2 regions of the Bacillus nitroreducens genome follow, and region 2 is predicted to be linked to the other one. Evidence: a T-box and tRNA genes for the amino acid it is inferred to sense, from the RefSeq annotation. Region 2 holds a T-box; the other holds one or more tRNA genes.
What was found. The T-box of region 2 lies ahead of ileS (isoleucine--tRNA ligase). A T-box ahead of a tRNA ligase gene usually reads a tRNA of that ligase, here a tRNA-Ile.
Positions count from the first base shown of each region.

Region 1: it encodes a tRNA-Ile, which carries the amino acid that the T-box ahead of ileS (isoleucine--tRNA ligase) is inferred to sense. The anticodon was not compared.

Region 1 is NZ_CAXHYI020000003.1:2,053,343-2,057,731, reverse strand. Features, by position in the region: gene ACWPVE_RS13875 (TIGR00266 family protein) at 1-288, shown strand, start outside; gene ACWPVE_RS13870 (hypothetical protein) at 337-510, shown strand; tRNA gene ACWPVE_RS13865 (tRNA-Glu) at 689-760, opposite strand; tRNA gene ACWPVE_RS13860 (tRNA-Ser) at 787-877, opposite strand; tRNA gene ACWPVE_RS13855 (tRNA-Asn) at 883-957, opposite strand; tRNA gene ACWPVE_RS13850 (tRNA-Ile) at 966-1,042, opposite strand; tRNA gene ACWPVE_RS13845 (tRNA-Gly) at 1,053-1,126, opposite strand; tRNA gene ACWPVE_RS13840 (tRNA-His) at 1,138-1,213, opposite strand; tRNA gene ACWPVE_RS13835 (tRNA-Phe) at 1,240-1,312, opposite strand; tRNA gene ACWPVE_RS13830 (tRNA-Asp) at 1,321-1,396, opposite strand; tRNA gene ACWPVE_RS13825 (tRNA-Met) at 1,600-1,676, opposite strand; tRNA gene ACWPVE_RS13820 (tRNA-Ser) at 1,848-1,940, opposite strand; tRNA gene ACWPVE_RS13815 (tRNA-Ile) at 1,960-2,036, opposite strand; tRNA gene ACWPVE_RS13810 (tRNA-Met) at 2,054-2,130, opposite strand; tRNA gene ACWPVE_RS13805 (tRNA-Ala) at 2,159-2,234, opposite strand; tRNA gene ACWPVE_RS13800 (tRNA-Pro) at 2,251-2,327, opposite strand; tRNA gene ACWPVE_RS13795 (tRNA-Arg) at 2,331-2,407, opposite strand; tRNA gene ACWPVE_RS13790 (tRNA-Leu) at 2,422-2,510, opposite strand; tRNA gene ACWPVE_RS13785 (tRNA-Gly) at 2,529-2,603, opposite strand; tRNA gene ACWPVE_RS13780 (tRNA-Leu) at 2,608-2,688, opposite strand; tRNA gene ACWPVE_RS13775 (tRNA-Lys) at 2,703-2,778, opposite strand; tRNA gene ACWPVE_RS13770 (tRNA-Thr) at 2,783-2,858, opposite strand; tRNA gene ACWPVE_RS13765 (tRNA-Val) at 2,873-2,948, opposite strand; rRNA gene rrf (5S ribosomal RNA) at 2,958-3,073, opposite strand; rRNA gene ACWPVE_RS13755 (23S ribosomal RNA) at 3,215-4,389, opposite strand, start outside.
Region 2 is NZ_CAXHYI020000003.1:3,667,990-3,672,378, reverse strand. Features, by position in the region: gene ACWPVE_RS21795 (YggT family protein) at 1-228, shown strand, start outside; gene ACWPVE_RS21790 (YlmH family RNA-binding protein) at 291-1,064, shown strand; gene ACWPVE_RS21785 (DivIVA domain-containing protein) at 1,164-1,664, shown strand; T-box leader at 1,725-1,988, shown strand; gene ileS (isoleucine--tRNA ligase) at 2,085-4,389, shown strand, end outside.

The DNA of each region.
Region 1 (4,389 bases), 1.6 Mb from region 2:
CTGCAACCAGGAGAATTACTTCGTATAGACACAGGCTGTTTAGTCGGAATGACAAAAGATGTAAATTATAATATCGAGTATGTTGGTAAAATAAAAACAGCCTTTTTTGGTGGAGAAGGGTTATTCTACGCAACCGTCAGAGGGCCTGGAACAGTTTGGGTTCAGTCACTGCCCTTCAGCCGTCTTGCAGACCGAATCTTTGCTAGTGCACCTAAAAATGGAGGAAACACTGGTGAAGGTAGCATACTAGGTGGAATTGGTAATTTATTAAACGGTGATAACAGATAGAATAATTACGGTCATATCTGGGAGGATAATAAGTGGAGGTGGGAAAAGGTGAAACGTAAAGATGAAGTAAAGAGCAACCCCGTTGTTCCACTATTTGATGCACCTGATGATAAAATACTTGCATTTGATATGTTTCGTGGTGTCTCACCAGGACTCTTTTCCGATGTTGATCTAGATAATCCTGGGAAAAAAATTGAAGATGATATCATTAGCCAAGACTAAAACACCTTTACGGGTGTTTTTCTTTTGGAACAAAGTGTAGTTGAATACGTTCTCACAGTTTATTTGAAGTCATTCTACTATTGGTTTTATTTACACTTGGACCGTGAGAATACGATCTTAAATGTTTCAAGTAAAATGCAAATAAAAAAGCGCCATGAGGAAACCTCATAACGCTTGATGACCCGTACGGGATTCGAACCCGTGTTACCGCCGTGAAAGGGCGGTGTCTTAACCGCTTGACCAACGGGCCATAATATTCATCTATATAAAGTATCATGGCGGAGAAGGAGGGATTTGAACCCTCGCGCCGCTTACGCGACCTACACCCTTAGCAGGGGCGCCTCTTCAGCCACTTGAGTACTTCCCCAAAAATGGCTCCACAGGTAGGATTCGAACCTACGACCGATCGGTTAACAGCCGATAGCTCTACCACTGAGCTACTGTGGAATAATATATGGTGGGCCTAAATGGACTCGAACCATCGACCTCACGCTTATCAGGCGTGCGCTCTAACCAGCTGAGCTATAGGCCCATTTAATAATTGGAGCGGGTGATGAGAATCGAACTCACGACATCAGCTTGGAAGGCTGAGGTTTTACCATTAAACTACACCCGCATTTTGTCATATGGGGCGGCTGATGGGAATCGAACCCACGAATGTCGGAACCACAATCCGATGCGTTAACCACTTCGCCACAACCGCCATTAATCTTTATGGAATTAGTAAGGTGGCTCAGGACGGAATCGAACCGCCGACACAAGGATTTTCAGTCCTTTGCTCTACCGACTGAGCTACTGAGCCACTGCATATGGCGGTCCCGACCGGGATCGAACCGGCGATCTCCTGCGTGACAGGCAGGCATGTTAACCGCTACACCACGGGACCTTTTTTTCTTAATAAAAACTTTCAATACACAATACTTGTAATAACTGTCCCTTCCTCTACTAGCTTATTCGAGATGTTTTGTCCGTCGGGACAACTCGTAGCTTACTCGATGAAGTGTCGCTCGTCGCTACACCACGGGACCTTTTTTTCAGAAAGACAAATACTATTTTACGATAGTTTCTAGTAAGTGTCAAGAGTTTTTTTGGTTGCGGGGGCAGGATTTGAACCTACGACCTTCGGGTTATGAGCCCGACGAGCTACCAGACTGCTCCACCCCGCGATAATAGAAAATTATATAATACCTTGTTATGCGACTAGTTTATTATTTACTGTCCCTTCCTCTACTAGCTAATCAAGAAGCTATATCCGTCGGGACAACTCGTAGTTATTTCGATGATGCAACGCTCGTTGCTCCACCCCGCGCTAATAACAAACTATTTCAAAATAAATATGGCGGAGGAAGAGGGATTCGAACCCCCGCGGGCTTTAACACCCCTGTCGGTTTTCAAGACCGATCCCTTCAGCCGGACTTGGGTATTCCTCCACATATAAAAAGTTGTAACTGGTGGACCTTGTAGGACTCGAACCTACGACCGGACGGTTATGAGCCGTCTGCTCTAACCAGCTGAGCTAAAGGTCCTAGATATTTAATATTAATGGTAGCGGCGGAGGGGATCGAACCCCCGACCTCACGGGTATGAACCGTACGCTCTAGCCAGCTGAGCTACACCGCCATAAATAATTATACTTTTAAGAGTCTATTGGTGGAGCCTAGCGGGATCGAACCGCTGACCTCCTGCGTGCAAGGCAGGCGCTCTCCCAGCTGAGCTAAGGCCCCAAATGGATTATATTAATGGTCGGGAAGACAGGATTCGAACCTGCGACCCCTTGGTCCCAAACCAAGTGCTCTACCAAGCTGAGCTACTTCCCGTAATGGCGCGCCCGAAAGGAGTCGAACCCATAACCTTCTGATCCGTAGTCAGACGCTCTATCCAATTGAGCTACGGGCGCATTTACTATTAAAATGGTGCCGAGGACCGGAATCGAACCGGTACGGTAGTCACCTACCGCAGGATTTTAAGTCCTGTGCGTCTGCCAGTTCCGCCACCCCGGCAATTTAGTAAATAACTTCTGGAGCGGAAGACGGGATTCGAACCCGCGACCCCCACCTTGGCAAGGTGGTGTTCTACCACTGAACTACTTCCGCATAATGCGGGTGAAGGGACTCGAACCCCCACGTCAAAGACACTAGATCCTAAGTCTAGCGCGTCTGCCAATTCCGCCACACCCGCATATTTAAATAAAATGGTGAGCCATGAAGGATTCGAACCTTCGACCCTCTGATTAAAAGTCAGATGCTCTACCGACTGAGCTAATGGCTCTAAATGGTGCCGGCTAGAGGACTTGAACCCCCAACCTACTGATTACAAGTCAGTTGCTCTACCAATTGAGCTAAACCGGCACATTTAGGAATTATGGTGGAGGATGACGGGATCGAACCGCCGACCCCCTGCTTGTAAGGCAGGTGCTCTCCCAGCTGAGCTAATCCTCCATCTTTTCAACCTAGCAACGTCCTACTCTCACAGGGGCAATGCCCCAACTACCATCGGCGCTGAAGAACTTAACTTCCGTGTTCGGTATGGGAACGGGTGTGACCTCTTCGCTATCGTCACTAGATAAGATAAAGACAAGATATATTATACTATCTTCTCAAAAAAATGCAAGAAGAAATTTTCATTCCTTCAAAACTAGATAACGTACGCACATTCATTCATTTGTCTTGCTACGGCTCCTATACAGTCGCCTTCGCAATTCTATTTGGTTAAGTCCTCGATCGATTAGTATCAGTCAGCTGCACATGTCACCATGCTTCCACCTCTGACCTATCAACCTCGTCATCTTCGAGGGATCTTACTAGTTTAACACTATGGGAAATCTCATCTTGAGGGGGGCTTCATGCTTAGATGCTTTCAGCACTTATCCCTTCCACACATAGCTACCCAGCTATGCCCTTGGCAGGACAACTGGTACACCAGCGGTGTGTCCATCCCGGTCCTCTCGTACTAAGGACAGCTCCTCTCAAATTTCCTACGCCCACGACGGATAGGGACCGAACTGTCTCACGACGTTCTGAACCCAGCTCGCGTACCGCTTTAATGGGCGAACAGCCCAACCCTTGGGACCGACTACAGCCCCAGGATGCGATGAGCCGACATCGAGGTGCCAAACCTCCCCGTCGATGTGGACTCTTGGGGGAGATAAGCCTGTTATCCCCGGGGTAGCTTTTATCCGTTGAGCGATGGCCCTTCCATGCGGAACCACCGGATCACTAAGCCCGACTTTCGTCCCTGCTCGACTTGTAGGTCTCGCAGTCAAGCTCCCTTGTGCCTTTACACTCTACGAATGATTTCCAACCATTCTGAGGGAACCTTTGGGCGCCTCCGTTACTCTTTAGGAGGCGACCGCCCCAGTCAAACTGCCCACCTGACACTGTCTCCAAGGCCGATAAGGCCTTCGGGTTAGAATTTCAATACAGCCAGGGTAGTATCCCACCGACGCCTCCACCGAAGCTAGCGCTCCGGCTTCCAAGGCTCCTACCTATCCTGTACAAGCTGTACCAAAATTCAATATCAGGTTGCAGTAAAGCTCCACGGGGTCTTTCCGTCCTGTCGCGGGTAACCTGCATCTTCACAGGTACTATAATTTCACCGAGTCTCTCGTTGAGACAGTGCCCAGATCGTTACACCTTTCGTGCGGGTCAGAACTTACCTGACAAGGAATTTCGCTACCTTAGGACCGTTATAGTTACGGCCGCCGTTTACTGGGGCTTCGATTCAGAGCTTCGCTTGCGCTAACCCCTCCTCTTAACCTTCCAGCACCGGGCAGGTGTCAGCCCCTATACTTCGCCTTGCGGCTTCGCAGAGACCTGTGTTTTTGCTAAACAGTCGCCTGGGCCTATTCACTGCGGCTTTTCAGAGCTATGCACCCTAAAA
Region 2 (4,389 bases):
CTTGTACTTTATTCATATGCGCTCATTATTTATATTTTGATGTCATGGTTTCCGAATGCAAGGGAGTCTGGGATTGGCCAATTCCTTGCTAGAATTTGTGAGCCATATCTAGAGCCGTTTCGAAGGTTCATTCCACCATTAGGAATGATCGATATTTCTCCAATTGTTGCAATTTTAGTTCTTAATTTCGCAGGTAGAGGAATTTATGCCTTACAAAGTATGTTCTAAAAAATAAAAAAGGGCCTTATCCAAGGTCCCTTTTCTGCATTAAAAATGAGGTTTATATACATATGAATTTATATCAACATTTTCGTAAAGAAGAACATGCATTCATTGATCAGGTCTTGGAATGGAAGCAGACTGTGGAGAACCAATATAGCCCAAAGCTAACTGACTTCCTTGATCCACGTGAACAGGAAATCGTACAAAAGGTGATCGGTACAAATGGAGATACACAAGTTGAATTTTTTGGTGGAATAAAGGGGCTGGAAAGACAACGTGCATTTTTATACCCATCTTATTTTACACCTACTGAAACAGACTATCAGCTATCCTTTTTCGAGTTAAAGTACCCTGTGAAATTTGTGACAGTGGATCATCGAAAAGTGCTTGGTTCCTTAATGTCACTAGGTTTAAAACGTTCAAAATTCGGTGATATACTTACTCAAGGTGAACGCATTCAAATTATAGTGGCTCAAGAAATTGCGGACTACGTACGTATGAATTTGACTTCAGTGGGAAAAGCAGCAATTACGTTAACAGAAATTAATGCGAGTGATTTACTGGAAATAACTGAAGAGTGGACAGAACAGACTGTAACTGTTTCTTCATTACGCTTAGACACTGTACTTTCGTCCATACTCAATATTTCTAGACAAAAAGTACAAGCTTTAATTGAAAATGGACTTGTTAAAGTAAATTGGAAGAAAATCGAGCAAACTTCATTTGAATGTAAAGAACATGATGTCCTTTCTGTTCGAGGACATGGAAGAAGTAAGCTACATTCCATTGATGGAAAAACTAAAAAAGACAAATGGAGAATTATTGTAGGTAGACAAAAATAAATCGAAAAGAATGCAGGAATTCCTTCTTTTTTGTCGAATTGTAAAGTATCATTCATATAAAGGTTGTTTTCTATTTAATACTATTTGGAGGTGGCACCCGTGCCTTTAACGCCATTAGATATCCATAATAAGGAATTTAATAAAGGTTTTCGCGGCTATGATGAGGACGAAGTTAATGAGTTTCTTGATCAAGTCATAAAAGATTACGAAATGGTTATTCGCGAAAAAAAGGAACTTGAATCAAAATTATCAGAACTAAATGAAAAACTTGGACATTTTACAAATATCGAAGAAACGTTGAATAAATCAATTCTAATCGCTCAAGAAACAGCTGAAGAGGTAAAACGAAATGCTTCAAAAGAAGCAAAGCTAATCGTAAAAGAAGCCGAAAAAAATGCAGATCGTATTATTAATGAGGCATTGGCTAAATCTAGGAAGATATCAATTGAAATCGAAGAATTGAAGAAACAATCAAAAGTATTCCGAAATCGATTTAAAATGTTGATTGAAGCACAATTAGATTTACTGAACAACGATGATTGGGATCATTTGATGGAATACAATGTAGAGCCCGTTTTTGCAGAATCAGAAGAAAACTAGTTTGCACACTTGACTCTTTGATTCGATACGCATATAATTTTAAAACAACTAATTAAATAACATGCAGCTATGAAAGGGACAGTAGTTCTTATTAGACTTATTATAATGTGAAAGCGAGTCAGGGACGGTGGAAGCCTGATATAAGTGATAAGAATGAAAATCACCCTGGAGTTCGGTGCTGAACAAATATAGTGTTTAAACCTATAGAATTTAAACATTTCTAAGTAAGCATTTCGCGAATCATTCACGTTACGAATGTCGAGTGGACGAATGAAGTATATTCGTCTATAAGGGTGGTACCGCGAGAGCCTTCTCGTCCCTTTTTGGGATGAGAAGGCTTTTTTGTATACATTTCGTATTTGTACCATGTTCATCAAAAGCTGCGAGGTAAGTTTCAATCATATTAGGAGGAAATGGTAAATGGATTACAAAGACACATTATTAATGCCAAAAACGGATTTCCCAATGCGTGGAAATCTTCCAAATCGTGAACCACAGATTCAAGAAAAATGGGAAAAAATGAACATTTATCAAAAAGTTCAAGAACGTACAAAAGGTCGTCCTTTATTTGTCCTGCATGATGGCCCTCCATATGCAAATGGTGACATTCATATGGGGCATGCATTAAACAAAATCATCAAGGACATGATTGTTCGTTTTAAATCAATGAATGGTTACTCTGCACCATACGTTCCAGGATGGGATACACACGGTCTTCCAATTGAAACTGCATTAACAAAAAATAAAAAAGTAAATCGCAAGGCGATGAGTGTAGCAGAATTCCGCAAATTATGTGAAGAATATGCATATGAGCAAATCAATAATCAACGAGAACAATTCAAACGTCTTGGAGTTCGTGGGGATTGGGAAAATCCTTATATTACTTTAAAGCCTGAATATGAAGCCCAACAAATCAAAGTGTTCGGTGAAATGGCTAAAAAGGGGTATATCTATAAAGGACTCAAGCCAGTGTACTGGTCTCCATCAAGTGAATCAGCACTTGCAGAAGCAGAAATTGAATACCAAGACAAGCGTTCTCCGTCTATCTATGTTGCATTCCCTATTAAGGATGGCAAAGGTGTATTAGAAGGTGACGAAAAAATCATTATCTGGACAACAACACCGTGGACAATTCCAGCAAACCTTGGAATTAGTGTACACCCTGACCTAGAGTATAGTGTCGTGAGTGTTGACAACAATAAATTTGTTGTTGCTTCCGCGTTACTAGAATCTGTTACCAAAGAAATTGGTTGGGAAGAAGTAACGGTTGTTAAAACATTAAAAGGCCGTGAATTAGAACATGTTGTTGCCCAACATCCAATCTACGGTCGCGACTCTCTAGTCATGTTAGGAGAACATGTTACCACTGATGCAGGTACTGGATGTGTACATACAGCACCTGGTCACGGGGAAGATGACTTTATCGTTGGACAAAAATACGGAATTGGCGTTGTATGTCCTGTTGACGAAAAAGGGTATATGACTGCAGAAGCAGAAGGTTTTGAAGGATTATTTTATGATGAGGCAAATAAGCCAATTACAGAAAAATTAAATGAAGTTGGAGCGTTATTAAAGCTTTCCTTCATTACTCACTCATATCCACATGATTGGCGTACGAAGAAGCCAACGATCTTTAGAGCTACAGCTCAATGGTTTGCTTCGATTAAAGATTTTAGAAATGAGTTAATGGAAGCTGTTAAAGAAACAAAATGGGTTCCAGCATGGGGCGAAACAAGACTTTATAATATGGTTCGTGACCGAGGTGACTGGTGTATTTCACGTCAACGTGCATGGGGAGTTCCAATACCAGTCTTTTATGGTGAAAATGGAGAACCAATTATCACGGATGAGACAATTAACCACGTATCAAATTTATTTAGAGAATATGGTTCAAATGTTTGGTTTGAACGTGAAGCAAAAGATTTATTACCAGAAGGGTTTACACATGAATCTAGTCCGAATGGTATTTTCACTAAAGAAACTGACATTATGGACGTATGGTTTGACTCTGGATCATCCCATCAAGCAGTTCTCTTAGAAAGAGACGAGTTACAACGTCCTGCAGACCTTTATTTAGAAGGATCTGACCAATATCGTGGTTGGTTTAACTCATCATTATCTACTGCTGTAGCTGTAACAGGCAAGGCACCATATAAAGGTGTGCTTAGCCACGGTTTTGCCCTTGATGGGGAAGGTCGTAAGATGAGTAAGTCATTAGGCAACGTTGTAGTTCCTGAAAAGGTTATGAAACAGCTTGGAGCAGATATTTTACGACTTTGGGTAGCTTCAGTGGACTATCAATCAGATGTACGTGTATCTGATGCTATTTTAAAACAAGTAGCAGAGGTATATCGTAAAATTAGAAACACATTCAGATTCTTACTAGGTAACTTAAATGATTTCAATCCAAAAACAGATGCAGTTCCAGTAAATGAACTACGTGAAGTAGACCGTTATATTCTTGTTAAGTTAAATAATTTAATTGACAAGGTTAAATCATCTTATGAAAATTATGAATTTGCGGGAGTTTATCATTCTGTTCATAATTTCTGTACAATTGAGTTAAGTTCATTCTATTTAGACTTTGCGAAGGATATTTTATATATCGAACCAGCTAACCAGCATGATCGTCGCTCCATTCAAACAGTTTTATATGAGGCACTATTAAGCTTAACTAAGCTTGTAACACCAATTCTTCCACATACTGCGGACGAGGTATGGTCAC